One region of the Priestia sp. D51 genome, then DNA from elsewhere that is predicted to be linked to it. Evidence: predicted binding sites of a transcription regulator. Region 1 holds the regulator's gene; each other region holds the start of a gene.
The links. The regulator LexA, encoded in region 1, represses DNA repair genes until DNA is damaged. The targets are predictions, from matches to a motif close to CGAACATATGTTCG.

Region 2: ACNHOZ_RS27045 (Y-family DNA polymerase) is a predicted target of LexA. The motif match lies at 1,246-1,259, and genes of this name have one in related genera.
Region 3: uvrB (excinuclease ABC subunit UvrB) is a predicted target of LexA. The motif match lies at 1,910-1,923, and genes of this name have one in related genera.
Region 4: ACNHOZ_RS23910 (Y-family DNA polymerase) is a predicted target of LexA. The motif match lies at 1,797-1,810, and genes of this name have one in related genera.

Annotation. Positions count from the first base shown of each region.
Region 1 covers NZ_JBLTIR010000001.1:803,586-807,612, reverse strand. Annotated here, with positions in the region: gene ACNHOZ_RS04195 (DUF896 domain-containing protein) at 1-81, opposite strand, end outside; gene ACNHOZ_RS04190 (YneB family resolvase-like protein) at 151-819, opposite strand; gene yneA (cell division suppressor protein YneA) at 873-1,202, opposite strand; gene lexA (transcriptional repressor LexA) at 1,349-1,966, shown strand; gene ACNHOZ_RS04175 (hypothetical protein) at 2,176-3,621, shown strand; gene ACNHOZ_RS04170 (hypothetical protein) at 3,689-3,889, opposite strand.
Region 2 covers NZ_JBLTIR010000015.1:22,409-26,435, forward strand. Annotated here, with positions in the region: gene ACNHOZ_RS27045 (Y-family DNA polymerase) at 1-1,198, opposite strand, end outside; gene ACNHOZ_RS27050 (hypothetical protein) at 1,415-3,499, shown strand; gene ACNHOZ_RS27055 (ABC transporter ATP-binding protein) at 3,510-4,027, shown strand, end outside.
Region 3 covers NZ_JBLTIR010000005.1:148,735-152,761, forward strand. Annotated here, with positions in the region: gene uvrB (excinuclease ABC subunit UvrB) at 1-1,842, opposite strand, end outside; gene ACNHOZ_RS20500 (sigma-54 interaction domain-containing protein) at 2,178-3,839, shown strand; gene ACNHOZ_RS20505 (proline dehydrogenase) at 3,904-4,027, opposite strand, start outside.
Region 4 covers NZ_JBLTIR010000008.1:35,351-39,377, reverse strand. Annotated here, with positions in the region: gene ACNHOZ_RS23920 (hypothetical protein) at 1-86, opposite strand, end outside; gene ACNHOZ_RS23915 (YolD-like family protein) at 138-470, opposite strand; gene ACNHOZ_RS23910 (Y-family DNA polymerase) at 484-1,749, opposite strand; gene fabF (beta-ketoacyl-ACP synthase II) at 2,422-3,657, opposite strand; gene ACNHOZ_RS23900 (helix-turn-helix transcriptional regulator) at 3,779-4,027, shown strand, end outside.

The sequences.
Region 1 (4,027 bases):
CGCTTCAGATTCTGTCAGACCTTCAGCCTTTGCCTTTTTTGAAAGAGCATTAATACGAGCAAGTTTATCTTTTGATAGCATATAAAACCTATCTCCTTATAATCAATAATTAAAATTACCGAACAGTTCCGGCAACATGTAGTCATCTTACTAAATCTCTTTCGTTTTATCAAGAGATTGAGCACTCTCTTGATACTCTTGATAGCGACGATGTACCGTTGCTTTTGAAATATTATAACCAAAACCTTTTAGCGTAACTGAAATTTCAGCAAAGGTTAAGCCGTTATGACGAAGGCGGACAATTTCTTCAATCGGCGCTTCTTTTTTTTCTCTTCCTGAGTTAACTCCTTGATTTTTTAAATTTTGCTGCGGACGATAACCGTTTTCTACGGCTCTTTTCATTCCTCTTTTAATTTTAGCGTTATGTAATTTCCGCTGATGCTCTTCCACTAAGCTAATAATATCTAACACCATCGAATCAGATTCTGAAAGCTGAAGCTGACCTTGATGACTAATCGTATAGATCGTAGCATTTTCTTTATGAAAAGCATGAAGAAGCGCGATTCGGGCATTTCCTCTGCCTAATCGCGTTTCGTCTTGAATGAGCAGCACAGATATTTTTTCTTCTTTCATTGTATGAAGAACATCCAATATACCCTCTCTGTCTACGTCATATCCGCTTGCTTTTTCCATTACGACTTTTTTTACGTTTAGATGGTGAAGATCAGCAAGCTTTTTTAATTCTTCTTGCTGGCGCTGTAAAGATGTTTCTTGGGTTTTTTTATCCGTACTTACACGGCAATAAATAATGGCGTCCACTTTTATCACGACCTTTTCGGCTTCTAACAATATTCAGGAACGGCCGTTACACACTACTGTTCAATTGCCACTTGATTATGTAACTCTTTTTTTAAAACAGGAATATATAATTTATCTCCAGGAGATAAAGACTGGGCAGTGTCTGAGTTTAGATCATTGACGTCTTCAACCCATTTGACAAATTCATTGGTGGTCAAATGATGGTGATTATGATACTTGTTGGACAAGTCCCAAAGCGTATCTCCTTTTGTAATAGTAACCGTTGAATATTTGTCTAAATCTACTTTATCCGCTCCTAAAACCAGCGTCAATACATATGTAAGTGCAGCGATAACTGCAAAAAAAATAGCGTAATGTTTCATAGAATGTAAGAATTGGTGCATATTATGATCCCCCTATCAGAATATATGTTCTTATTTTATTGAGAACATTTGTTTCTGTCAATGGAATTCTTCGAACTTATGTTTGTATATTGACACATCACGTGGTATAATTCACCTAAAGAATAGCTAAAATCGAGGTGAAAAATATGAAGCTATCAAAACGTCAACAAGACATACTAGATTTTATTAAGCACGAAGTAAAATTAAAAGGTTATCCGCCTTCTGTTCGTGAGATTGGGGAAGCGGTGGGATTAGCCTCTAGCTCCACTGTACACGGGCATTTAGCTCGTTTAGAAAGCAAAGGGTTAATTCGCAGAGATCCAACAAAACCAAGAGCAATCGAAGTTCTTCAACTAGACGAAGTAAACATCCCTAAAAGCAATGTCATTAATGTTCCTGTTATCGGTAAAGTAACAGCGGGTCTTCCTATAACAGCCGTTGAAAATGTGGAAGAATATTTCCCTCTTCCAGATAAATTCGTTTCTCCAGATGATCATGTATTTATGCTTGAAATTATGGGAGAAAGTATGATTGAAGCAGGTATTCTAGATGGCGATATGGTAATCGTACGTCAGCAGCAAACTGCTAATAACGGAGATATTGTGGTCGCTATGACCGAGGACAACGAAGCAACGGTAAAACGTTTCTTTAAAGAAGAAAATTTCGTTCGTTTACAGCCTGAAAATTCAACGATGGCGCCTATTATTCTTCGCCACGTAACGATTTTAGGAAAAGTCACTGGTGTATATCGCACGATTCACTAATTACACACTGTATGTAAAACCAACTAATCATGATGTTAGTTGGTTTTTTACGTTTGTTTTCTAAAAAAATTGGCATATTATAAATGATACGTCGAATCATTACAGGCAGGTAGAGCGGTTTTTATAAAGCCTGTTTTACCTTTTACTTTCTGTCTGCATTTTTTCGACTCTCAAAAAAAATACAACCGACTATAAGAAGGATGTAGTTTATGACCAATACACCAAGGAAAACAGAACCATTTCAAACTATTATGCCTACCAAAGCAATGAACATGTTTCTTTTTCCTTTTTCCTTTGATCGAAAAAATAAAGAGCAGCTTGTTCATGCACTAGAAGCAAATATGTTTGAGTTTTTTTCCATTCAAAACAAACATGTAGAAAAAGAATACTACGGAGAACAGTATTACGTATCTCATGATAGCTTGGATCAATATTTTCTTCCTTACATTGAATGTATTCTATTTCCTGATTCGTGCGAAAAAGAAGGCTTGCTTCGATTTTCAAAAAAAATAGACCATACCGTTACGCTACAAACTTCCTCCACCACCGTGTCTAGCAACGTGCTGTCTGTGGATGTTTTTTTATGTCCTTTTGAAATTGGCGTCATGACCATTCGCACTGAGATGAGTCATAATCATTACACCTATGATGACATTTTAGAATTCATGAATCATTTTCGTGTATTAGAACCGAAGCTTGCTGAAGAGCATGGATCCACCATTACCTATGAACATCATCGCTATAGCAAAGTACAGGATTATATTTTTTCACAGCTCGCGCCATTTTTGAACGAACACATCAAAAAAGAAGCGACGCGTGAACAGCACGTCGGGAGTCTTCCTTATTTTATCGATGAACGGATGTTTGTATTAAGTTATGTAACGGTAAATCAAGAGCAAGAAATTAACTCCACAACTTTATTTCGTACTGGGCAGCTAAATAGCTATACGCCTGACGGGAAACCGTTTATCTCTGCACACAACCATGAGTATATTAAAACGTATAATACCAAACACGTGTATTCCAGATGGGCTCCTGAAACCTATTACGTTATAACAGACCATGTGTTTTCGTGTATTTCTAAATCGACAGACTCTAAAACGGATCAGCTTTTGATGAATCATCTATTTGGCCAGCATTACTATAATTTATTTTTGCATTTTTTCTATAAAATCGTGTTGCTAAAACTATCCTATGAGTATTCTCAGCTCACGTTTCATAAAAATTCAGAGGGCATCGAGCGACTAATTCGCTCTATTACTGTATTTTCAGGTAAATATTTATTTTTAGAAATTAGCTCTCGCACGGAAGGTCAAGAGTTTTCTGAGCTCTTTAAAAAAATCTTCCACATCAATTCTCTTTATCAAGAAGTCAAAGAAACCCTTGGTACTTTGTATCAAAATCAAGAGAAAATCGCGGCCAAGCGTCACAATTACTTATTATTAATTTTAACGATTTATACCGTTCTTTCCGGTATTTACGGAATGAATTTAGTTATTAGCAAGCTAAAGGGAAACATCAATTGGGATAGTATGAAGCAGTTTTCTATCTTTGAATATATCGCTTTAATAGTAGCTTTATCAGGAATTCTGATCAGCATTAGTCTCGGAGTGAGTTCCCTATGGAATTTATTAAAAGATCGATTTAAAACATAAAAGCTGTTCCCATCAGAAAACACATGATAAAAAAGAAGAGATTGAGACATAACTAAATCAAGCGAGTCTAAAGGGAAACAAATGAAATAAATAAGCTAGCAGGGATTGCTTGTGACACCTCTGTTGATTTCCGTGCAAGACTTCGCTTTCCGCGGGCGGCCGGTGAGCCTCCTCGTCGCTTGCGCTCCTGCGGGGTCTCACCCCTTCCGCTTTTCCCGCAGGAGTCTTCGTCTTGCCCTCCAATCAACTGCTGGAAAGAACTAAACAAATGAAACCTACGTTCACCATAAAAAACGAACCATCAAACATGATGATTAATGGTTCGTTTTTCCCTTCGACTAAAATCCTTTTTTTCCAACCTCTTTTATCTATTACTAAATCACTGTCTACTCCGCTGAACCTTTTA
Region 2 (4,027 bases), on a different contig from region 1:
CCCGCAGCAAACTATTCTTTCCATAACGCATCCGAATTTCATCAATCGTTTTCGCAAGAGCATAGGCTCTTTCACGCTGATCAATGTCCTCAAACAAGCTCATTTGCTCTTCTTCTTGAATGCTAGTGTTTGATAAGGAAATACCGATGGAGCGAATCGGCATGCCACTATCATAGATATGTAACATGGTTAAACAATAGGGAAAGATATCCTGGCTTAAGTTCGAAGCTCTCCTCATTTTCTTTTGTCTGGAGAAGCCTCCACCTGTTTGTTTGTTGTAGCCAATGGATAAATGAATCGTTTGAGCCACCACTTGATGCATGCGTAAGCGAAAACAGACATCGTCCAATAGCTCCAACAGCAATAACTCCACTTCTTTTCGGTTTGTATAATCACGGAATAGAATTTGACCCTTTCCAAAGGAACGAGAACTGGGAATATATACATCAGAAATGCGACTGTAATCAATCCCATTCGCATGTTGGTGCAACTCTTCGCCTAGTATGCCAAATTCCTTTTGTAACATTTCTTTTGAAGAAAGAGCGAGTTCCTTTATGGAGTGAATGCCCAAACGATTTAAGCGCCTTTCCGTAGCAGACGAGATCCCCCAGAAATCCTTCATCGGATGAATGGGCCACAACTTAAAGGGAATATCCTCATATCGCCAATAGGCAACTCCTGTTGGGCTATTCTTGGCTTCATGATCTAAGCTCACCTTCGCCAGTAAGAGATTCGGACCGATACCTGCGGTAGCTGTCAGCCGTGTCTTACGATAAATCTCGTTGATGATTTTATGGGCCAGTTCTTCTGGTGTTTGAGCGAATAAATGCAAAGAAGCTGTCGCATCAATAAATAACTCATCAATGCTATACGCATGAAAGTCTTCGGGAGCCACATACTGTAACACCAAACTTGAAATATAGTTCGAAGCCTTGATATATCTCTCCATGGAGGGATTCACCACATGGATATCTTTCCTTTTAGGAATGTCGAAAAGACGACTTCCTGTTTTGATCCCTTCTTTCTTTAATAAAGGTGTGGCAGCTAGCACAACCGATCCTGACCTTTGGATATCTCCTACCACTGCAAGCCTTGTTTTCAATGGATTTAAGCCTCGTATGACAGAAGAAACGGAAGCAAAAAAGCTTTTCATGTCTATACAAATAATCACTCTGTTTGGTAGCTGCCCATCATCCATTAAAAGAACTCCTTAAATAAAAGAACATTTGTTCTCTATATTATATACGAACAAACGTTCTTTATTCAAGGGTGAAATCTAAAGTTTTCCCGATTATTGCTATTATTATTTGAGTTTGTACATATTTTACATAATGAACATATTTTACTTATTTTTCAATTTATGTTTTAATTGGGATTTGTCGTATAAATTATCCATATAGAAAGGTTGAAATCATTGAGTTTTATAAATTGCTATACTTTTTATTTTAAAATTTTAATTCGAACTTGGATTATTCCTATCCTGTTTTTAGGTATCTTTGTTTTTGGATTATATACATTTCTTCTTGGTAAAAGCTTAAATGATCCTACACTAGTATTAATTGCTAATCCCATTATTTTAGCTCTTATGGCCTGCTATTTATTTATTGGGATATATGTAGCTAAAATTGATGAGAAAGATGAAATTTATGAAACATTTAGCATCATAAAGAATGCGATGTTATATAAGACACTTGCAAAGTGGCTACTTATTTTTAGTTCAATAGTGATATTCGCTGTACTGTTCTTTGCCCTTTATCTTTACATATTTTTCACGCCCGACTTTAACAACAAAACTTATTTTCTATCAGTATTTAAGTATATTTGCTTATATTGGGCATTACCTTCTTTTATTATGTTCCTCTTAGGAAATCTACTATCAACTTGGATAAGAGGGAAATTCGTTTACTTAGTAGCACTTGTTATTTACAGCATTACTATTCCAATGAATTATGCCATTTTCCGTACTGAAGGAAATATCCCTTCTACATTTAGAATCGACAAAATTCTAAGCTTAGGAGAGCCTAATGTGACAAGAATTTATAACAGCTTATATGGCTTCTCTCTTGATCTAATTTATTGGAACAAAATGATTCTGGTTATTTCATTACTTGCAACGCTATCTTTATTGATTTGGAAGAAAAGAGGAGTAATATCTAAAAATCAGTTAAAAATCTCTTTATTACCTGTGTTATTAATTTTCATAGCTACTATAGTATATGCACTACAGCCTTTTCAGTCCCTGACTGACGATGATGGTAAAACCATTCGATATTATAGGCAACATAAGATAAAAGAAGATGGTTTCTTAGAGTCACCTGTTAAATTTAAAAAATACGACATTGCATTAAGGACTAAATCCAACCTAAATGCTTTAGTTAAAATACAAGCTGTTAATGTGGCTAATAAAAACATCCAACAAGTGACTGTCGGTTTATTTCATGAGCTGCATGTTGAGCAGGTAAAGATGGACGATAAGGAAGTAAAATTCAAACAAAAGAATGACTCGTTGACTTTATATTTCAAAGATAATGCTTGGCAGCCTGACGATAAGAGAGTATTAGAATTTAAATATAGAGGTTTGCAATCTAATCTCTATTTTGGAAATGCGCAAGCTGTCTACCTACCTAACTATATGCCATGGTTACCAACCGAAGATTCACGGCCATCTTTTAATATTGTTACTAAATATCATTATTTACACAGAGTTCCACACCAATCTAATGAAAAGAAACTCTATCACCTCAAGGTAGATGGTACTAATAAGTTATTTACAAATATGTATGAAAATGGAAATGGGAATTGGGAAGGTATTTCGTCAGATGGTGTCTCTTTATTTTCGGGACAACTTTCATCAAAAGTCGATGACGGTGTCGAGTACGTTTATCCAAATACGTGGCAATCGCAATTTAAGCATACAGATACCATTCAGAGATATTTATCAGATGTGGCACAGACCATGAAAACTACTTTAAAAGACGGCACTTTAAGGATTCCTCGTACTATTTATTTTGTTCCAAATCAAAATATTGCTGATGGAATTCCTTACGAAGGAACTTGGTGGAATGATAATTATATAATATGGGGCTTTAATCAAAGAGATTATCCGGCAGAACCATTTTTTACAGTTGATTACTTAGGAGATTTCACACCTCAATTAGTATTTGCTAAAACAAAACATCTATCTAAACAAGATGATTTTACATTCAATATTCTTTTTGCAAATGCTTATGGACGAGCTCTAAATACTACCTTGAAACTCTCTAATGATGATACGGACGTTTTTATAGATACAATACTTGAATCATTAGGCGACGAGTCATTAGGTAATAATCTTGATGCTCTAGAAATGAACCAGCAATTTAATACATGGCTAAGAAATAAAGAATCATTAAATCCTAAAAGTGCAGTGTATAAAAAGTGGAATTCTTTAATTCAACATCCAACTTCTCAAAAATGGAATACATTATATGATTTACTAAAACAAGAAAACTCAAAATGAGGAGAACAATATGGAACGTATAAGTTTAAAAAAAGTAAATAAATCTTATCAAAACAAACAGGTTTTAAAAGAACTAACTTTTGATATTCAGGGCTCATTTGGGTTATTAGGTCCAAATGGCGCTGGGAAAACTACCTTAATGAGAATTTTGACAACTCTAGTACGAGCTGATAGTGGAGAAATTACAATGAAAGATGAGTTGTCATGGAATAATCAACATGTAGTTCGTTCATATATAGGTTATTTACCCCAACATTTTTCTTTATATAAAAACGCAACAGTGGCGGAATGTCTCCTCCATTTAGCTGTTTTAAAAGGTCTAAATAAGTTAAAAGCAAAAGAAGAAATTGATCATTTACTTCAAGAAGTAAATTTACAAGAACATAAGAAAAAGAAAATTAAGCAGTTATCTGGTGGAATGCTTAGGCGCGTTGGTATTGCCCAAGCTTTGCTTGGAAATCCTCGTTTACTAATTGTAGATGAGCCAACTGTAGGGCTAGATATTGAAGAGCGTGTACGATTTCGCAA
Region 3 (4,027 bases), on a different contig from region 1:
AAATGCCGGTGCTTCTTCATACGTTTCTGTATCTTCTGCTACTACTGTTGCACGAATTGAGCCTCGAACTTCTTTTTGAATCGTTGTCGGTGTGATACCATGCTCTTCGTTGTAAGCTTCTTGAATACTTCTACGACGCTTGGTCTCATTGATAGCAATGTCCATGGAGTTTGTGATGCGATCTGCATACATAATGACATGTCCATTAGCATTTCGCGCAGCACGTCCGATGGTTTGAATAAGCGATCGTTCTGAACGCAAGAATCCTTCTTTGTCCGCATCTAATATGGTTACTAACGAAACTTCTGGAATATCTAAACCTTCACGAAGTAAGTTAATCCCTATGAGCACATCATATTTTCCAAGCCGCAGCTCTCGGATAATTTCAATACGCTCGAGCGTCTTCACCTCAGAGTGAAGATATTGAACTTTAATGCCAATTTCTTTTAAGTAGTTCGTTAAATCCTCAGACATTTTCTTTGTTAACGTCGTGACGAGCACTCGTTCATTTCGCTTAATCCGGTCGTGAATTTCTCCAATTAAATCATCAATCTGCCCTTCAATTGGTCGAACTTCAATATTTGGATCTAATAATCCCGTTGGACGGATAATTTGTTCAATCACCTCAGGCGCCTTCTCAAGTTCGTAAGGACCTGGTGTTGCTGAAACATGGACGATTTGTTTAATATGCTGTTCAAATTCATCAAATTTAAGCGGACGGTTATCTAATGCAGACGGCAAGCGGAAACCATGGTCCACCAACACTTGTTTACGCGCTTGGTCTCCATTATACATTCCTCTAACTTGAGGAATGGTAACGTGGGATTCATCCACCACAAGAAGGAAATCTTCCGGGAAGAAATCCAGCAGTGTATAAGGTGTAGAACCAGCCGGACGAAGCGTTAAATGACGAGAGTAATTCTCGATTCCTGAACAAAATCCCATTTCTCTCATCATTTCTAGGTCGTAGCGAGTGCGCTGCTCCAAGCGCTGCGCTTCTAAAAGCTTTCCTGCTTCTTTTAACTTCTCTAGCTGTTCTTCTAGTTCTTTTTCAATGTTTTGAATGGCGACACGCATTTTTTCTTCCCTCGTGACGAAGTGAGATGCCGGGAAGATAGCCACGTGTTCACGATCTCCAATAATTTCTCCTGTTAAGGCGTCGACTTCGCGAATGCGGTCAATTTCATCCCCGAAAAATTCCACGCGAATACAGTGTTCATCTCGAGACACAGGAAAAATCTCAACAACATCACCGCGAACGCGGAACGTTCCGCGCTTGAAGTCAATATCGTTTCTTTCGTACTGTACATCCACTAGCGTACGAAGCAGCTGATTGCGTTCTTTTTCCATTCCTACTCGAAGAGATACGACCATTTCTTTGTATTCTTCCGGAGACCCTAATCCATAAATACAGGATACGCTGGCAATAATAATGACATCTTTTCGTTCAAAAAGAGCAGAAGTTGCCGAGTGACGAAGTTTATCAATCTCGTCATTAATGCTTGCATCTTTTTCAATAAATGTATCTGTTTGAGGTACATAAGCTTCAGGCTGATAGTAATCATAGTAACTGACAAAGTATTCGACTGCATTATTAGGAAAAAACTCTTTAAACTCACTGTACAATTGACCAGCAAGCGTTTTGTTATGAGCCATAATTAATGTCGGCTTATTTATTTCCTTAATAACATTAGACATAGTGAAGGTTTTTCCCGTTCCTGTAGCACCTAATAATACTTGATGCTGCTTACCTTCTTTAATTCCTTTCACAATCTTTTCAATTGCCTTTGGCTGATCACCTTGCGGTTGATATGGGGATACTAATTCAAACTGATCTTTCAAATGAAGGCCTCCGTTTCTATTTTCTTGTTTTATCTATTTTTATTACGATATGTAAAAACCGAAAACACGAACTGATATTCGTATTTTATCACTTTATACTCATAAATGAAACTAATGAGTATTAATCTTATATAGTGTTTGTTTGTTTTGATTTTTTACCCTGTTACTTTATTACCCACTAAATTCTTATACTACCCTTTTCGAGGGGAATACAACTCTTTAGATGAAAGCAATAAAAGAAAGTAAGCTGCCTAATTGTTTGAAAAAGATAGGCTTTTGCGCCAATTTCTAAATTATGATACAGTATAAAAAATATGTACTGAGAGGGGTTTAGTATGGCAAGCGTTGATCAAGTTCTTATAAATAACTCCTTTATAACAGTTGAAGAATCAACTTCTTTAGCTAAAGTGAAATCTGAACTTTCCAACTATGATTTCGTTGTAGTCACAGCAAGTACCTTTTATGTAATACAAAAAGATGAACGATACCTTTTAACAGGTCATGACGAGGCATCGTCCATTAAAAAAGTAATAGCGGACACAAATTGGCCTTCATCTTCTACTTCTACGTTAGCCAATTTACAAGCCAACACAAACTGGAATAGACCAGTCCTCATTCAAGCAGAAAACCAAGAAACCACAATAGGACTTGTAACACCTTCACAGTGGATTACACATTTGCATAGCCAAAATGAGATATTAGCTTCCTATTTTGATACATTGGCAGAAACCATTAATGATGCAGTGACAGCGGTCGATCATGAAGGAAATGTAATCTTGTGGAATACTGCTGCGGAACATACGTATAAGATTCAGAGAGATGATATTATTGGTAGAAAAATCGGAGAGCATTTTAAAGATGAATCCATCATTCTACATACGATTCTAAATGAAGGGCGTCCTGTGCGCGGAACGTATCATCGTCCTAATGAACAAACTCACGTGCTCATCAATGCATCTCCTATTATAAGAAACAACCGAGTCATAGGTGGAGTCGCAACCGAACATGACATTACCAATATTGTAAGACTAAATGAAGAAATTGATGTATCTCTTCTCATTCCGAAAGATAATCCATTTTCTTCTTTTGCGGGTATCAGTCCTGAAATTAAGCAAGCCGTTGACATTGCCAAAAAAGTGGCATCTACAGATATGCCTATTTTATTAACAGGAGAACCTGGTTCTGGGAAAGAAATGCTGGCTCAGGCCATCCACTACGGGGGATCCAAACATAAAGAACCTTTTTTATCTTTAAATTGCGCCACTATTCCATCTGGACTTCTGGAAATTGAACTCTTTGGTCATCAAAAAGACGTCTTTTCAGAAGATCCAACGACCATTGCAGGAAAACTGGAGCAGGCTCATAACGGGACGTTATTTATTGAAGAAATTGATAAAATGCCTCTTGAAATTCAAGTTAAGTTTCTCCGTTACTTGGAAGAACGAGCCTTTTATCACGTTGGAGGCACGGAAGAAATTCAAGTCCAAACCCGAATTGTAGCCTCTACTACGACGCCTTTGGAAGAGTTGCTAAAAGCCGGTGAATTCCATGAAAATCTTTACTATTTGCTGACCGTCATTAATATTATCATTCCGCCGCTTCGAGACCATAAAGAAGACATTGAAGCATTAACGCAGCAATTTGTACAGGAATTTAGTAAAAAGTATAAAAAGAAGGCTCCTTTCATCAGCTCTGAAGTTCTCGAAGCCTTTATGCAATACGATTGGCCAGGAAATATTCGCGAGCTGAGAAATACGATTGAACGAATGATTTTTCTTAGTGATCAGTCGTTGATTACCCTTACGCACCTTCCTGACAATCTGAAGGATGCCAGTTCTTTCACAGAAGTTCAAAAAGAAGAAGATTCTCTCCAAGAAGCTAGGCTAATAGAAGAGACTCTTCAAAAAACCTATGGAAACAAAAGTGCAGCAGCAGATCTGCTTGGCATTTCGCGCGGCACCCTTTATAACAAAATCAAAGAATACGGATTAAACTAATTAAAAAATTCGACACGAAGCTCAGGATACTTGTGTCGAATTTTTTATGTTTCTTGGACTGAACTTATTTGGAGAAATTTTTTAATACGAACCATACGTTGGCGGGGCGTTCGGCTAGGCGTCTCATGAAATACCCAAACCAATCAATTCCGTAAGGAACATAAACCCTGACTTTATATCCTTCTTTG
Region 4 (4,027 bases), on a different contig from region 1:
AGTTCCTGTTTAAATGATTCTCCTTCTTTTAGTTTAACGATTCTCTTCGAACCGTCACGTAACGTATATATTCTAAAATTGTACATGAATGTACCTCCACCTAATTAAATGATTCCTTTACACAATTTCTTCAGGAACTAAGCCATGCGAACATCGACGAGCTCGCTTAATCTCATTTTGTTCTTTAACTCAAACACCTCATCAATAAAAATAAATACGTCCCCAAGGGAATCAACAAACTGAATGAAACCTGTCTCTGTTAAGCATTGACCTTTCTTATAATAAGTAAGGTATACTTGGTTATTTGTATGTAAGGCTTCAATCAAGGTGAAATTAATTTGTTCCATTTGCTCTTCTGTTAAAACAGGTTGAGCTACTTCTGCTTGTTTATTCATCATTTCCTTTAATCCTATGTATTGCTCGGGCATAGTGGCGAATGGACGCCATTTTTTCATTCCTCTAGCTTCCATATCTTTTTCCTCCTTAGGATTTATGGCCACCTATAAGGCCGTTTCGATAACGAGCTGTTGAATAAGGAAGGTGACTAGACGCACGTAGTACACTATTCTTGCCATAACGCAGCCGAATGTCATCAATCGTTTTGGCAAGAGCATAGGCTCTTTCACGCTGATCAATGTCCTCAAATAAGCTCATTTGCTCCTCTTCTTGAATGCTTGTTTTGGATAATGAAATGCCAATGGAGCGAATAGGCATCCCACTATCATATGTATGTAAAATGGTTAAACAATATGGAAAGATATCCTGGCTTAAGTTAGAAGCTCTCCCCATTTTCTTTTGTCTGGAGAAGCCTCCACCTGTTTGTTTACTGTAGCCAATGGATAAATGAACCGTTTGGGCCACCACTTGGTGCATGCGTAAACGAAAACAGACATCGTCCAATAGCTCCAACAACAATAACTCCACTTCTTTTCGGTTTGTATAATCACGGAATAGAATTTGACTCTTTCCAAAGGAACGAGAGCTAGGAATGTACACATCAGAAATGCGACTATAATCAATGCCATTCGCATGTTGGTGCAACTCTTCGCCTAGTATGCCAAATTCCTTTTGTAACATCTCTTTTGAAGAAAGAGCGAGTTCTTTGATGGTGTGAATGCCTAGCCGTTGTAAGCGTCTTTCCGTAGCAGACGAGATCCCCCAGAAATCCTTCATCGGATGAATGGACCACAACTTAAAGGGAATATCCTTATATCGCCAATAGGCAACTCCTGTTGGGCTATTCTTGGCTTCATGATCTAAGCTCACCTTCGCCAGTAAGAGATTCGGACCGATACCTGCGGTAGCTGTCAGCCGTGTCTTGCGATAAATCTCGTTAATGATTTTATAGGCCAGCTCTTCTGGCGTTTTAGCGAATAAATGCAAAGAAGCTGTCGCATCAATAAATAACTCATCAATGCTGTAGGCATGAAAGTCTTCAGGAGCCACATACTGTAACACCAAACTCGAAATATAGTTCGAAGCCTTAATATATCTCTCCATAGATGGATTCACTACATGGATATCTTTCCTTTTAGGAATGTCGAAAAGACGACTTCCAGTTTTAATCCCTTCTTTCCTTAATAAAGGTGTGGCAGCTAGCACAACCGATCCTGATCTTTGGATATCTCCCACCACCGCAAGCCTTGTTTTCAACGGATTTAACCCCCGTATGACAGAGGAAACCGAGGCAAAAAACGATTTCATGTCTATACAAATAATCACTCTGTTTGGTAGCTGCTCATCATCCATTGAAAATACTCCTTAAATAAAAGAACGTTTGTTCTGTATATTATATACGAACAAACGTTCTTTCATCAATAAAAACTCTAAAGTTTTCCCGATTATTGTTACTATAATAAGAGAGAAGAATATTGTAGACGAATTGAGAAGACTGAGGATTGAGCAATGGTTAAAAAAAGCTCTAATTATATTATCTTTTTTTCATGGTTTTTAGTTTTAGTTCTTTTATGGATCGTCATTTCATTCTTTGAAGGTATAAATGGACAGTGGTGGTCTATGTATCGTTTGAATCCACATAAATACGGTCCGTGGGCCTTAGAACTTTCTTACATAAAGGTTAGTATTGCTACTGTTACCTCCTTGGTAATAGCTTATATGGTGAGTTTTGGCTTCAAAAGACATAAATAAAAAAAGCAAACTCCTTGTCACTAGAGTGTGCTCTTTTACTTTAATGCTCGCTTGTTACTTCTCAACATTTCTTTTAGTATTTTGAAAATATAGTTTAGGGTGGCAGTTAGGATATAAAAGGACATTAATCTGGCTCTTCAGCCAGTACCTAAGGAACTTCTATAATTAGGGCATGGTTTGCCATATGGATTCGATTTTGGGTATCTTTACTCCAACTTAAATAGCAAATTGCAATTATATTTTATCAAGTATTTAAACTCCCTAAAAATATACTCACTCGTATTTCTTTAAAACAATAGCTGCATTATGACCTCCAAACCCAAACGAATTAGATACACCAGTATTTATTTTTACTTGGCGAGCAATACCTGGTACATAATCTAAATCGCATAATGTATCCGGATTTTCTAAGTTTATTGTTGGAGGAATTATGCCTTCCTTAAGGCTCATTGATAAAGCAATTGCTTCAACCCCCCCAGCTGCTCCTAACATGTGACCAATCATAGATTTATTAGCTGTTATTGGAATCTGATAAGCATGTTTTCCAAACAGTTCCTTGATAGCCTTGGTTTCAGAGATGTCACCCACCTTTGTACTTGTTGCATGAGCGCTAATAACATCAATCTCTTCGAGGGGTATGTTTGCATTTTTTAAAGCTGCTTTCATTGCAAGATAAGCACCTTTACCTTCTGGGTGTGTAGCAACCATATGGTGTGCGTCTGAGCTTGCACCATATCCAATGACTTCTGCATGAATGTTTGCTCCTCTACGCAAAGCATGAGATAAAGATTCTAAGATTAGAATTCCTGCTCCTTCTGACATGACAAATCCGTCACGGTCTTCATCAAATGGACGACTAGCTTGAGTAGGATTGTCATTCCTTGTTGATAATGCGGTGGCATTTCCAAAACTGGCTACTGATAAGTCTGTTATAGCAGCTTCTGTTCCACCTGCGAACACAGCATCCACTTCTCCAGAACGAATGAGTCTAAAGGCTTCCCCAATAGCTGTATTCCCGATGGCACAAGCAGAAACAGGCGACATAGAAGGACCCATTGCATTCCACTTGATGCTAATTTGTGCTGCAGCAGCATTAGAAATCATACCCGGCACGAGAGTTGGACTGACTCTCCTTGGCCCTTTCTGTCTAAGTGCATCAATATTTTCAATTAAGGTTTCAATGCCGCCTATACCTGAACCTACGTATACGCCTAACCTTTCTGGATCTATATGATTGAGATCTAACTTAGAATCTGCCCAGGCTTGTTCAGCTGCAGCTATAGCAAATTGGGAAAAGCGATCTAAACGCCTTGCTTCTTTCTTTCCTAAAATTTCATCTGCATCAAAATCCCGAACAATTCCTGCAATTTTTGCCTTATGGTCAGTAATATCAAATGTATCTATAGAGGAGATTCCGGACTCTCCTTTAATTAGGTTGTTCCAAAATGTTCTGATGTTATTTCCTATAGGAGAGACTACTCCCATACCTGTAATCACAACTCTTTCCACTTTTCATCACTCCAAATCAATAATATACTTGTATTTTACAGTCCTTTTATCCTATTACAAGGGATTGTTTATCCTGGTATAACTACTACTAGGGTAAATTGTATGATGAGGAGTTTTAAAAATGAACGATAAAACTAGGCTTGAGGCCCTGTCTACATTCCTAAAAGCTAAACGTGCTCAAATTAAGCCAGAGTCTATTGGGTTACCAGCTGGAACCCGAAGAAGGACACCCGGATTAAGACGAGAAGAAGTTGCACAATTAGCAGGGGTAAGTACCACTTGGTACACATGGTTAGAGCAAGGAAGAGATATAAAAGTTTCTTCGATTGTGCTTGATTGTATTTCTACAGCTCTACAACTAAATAGCGAT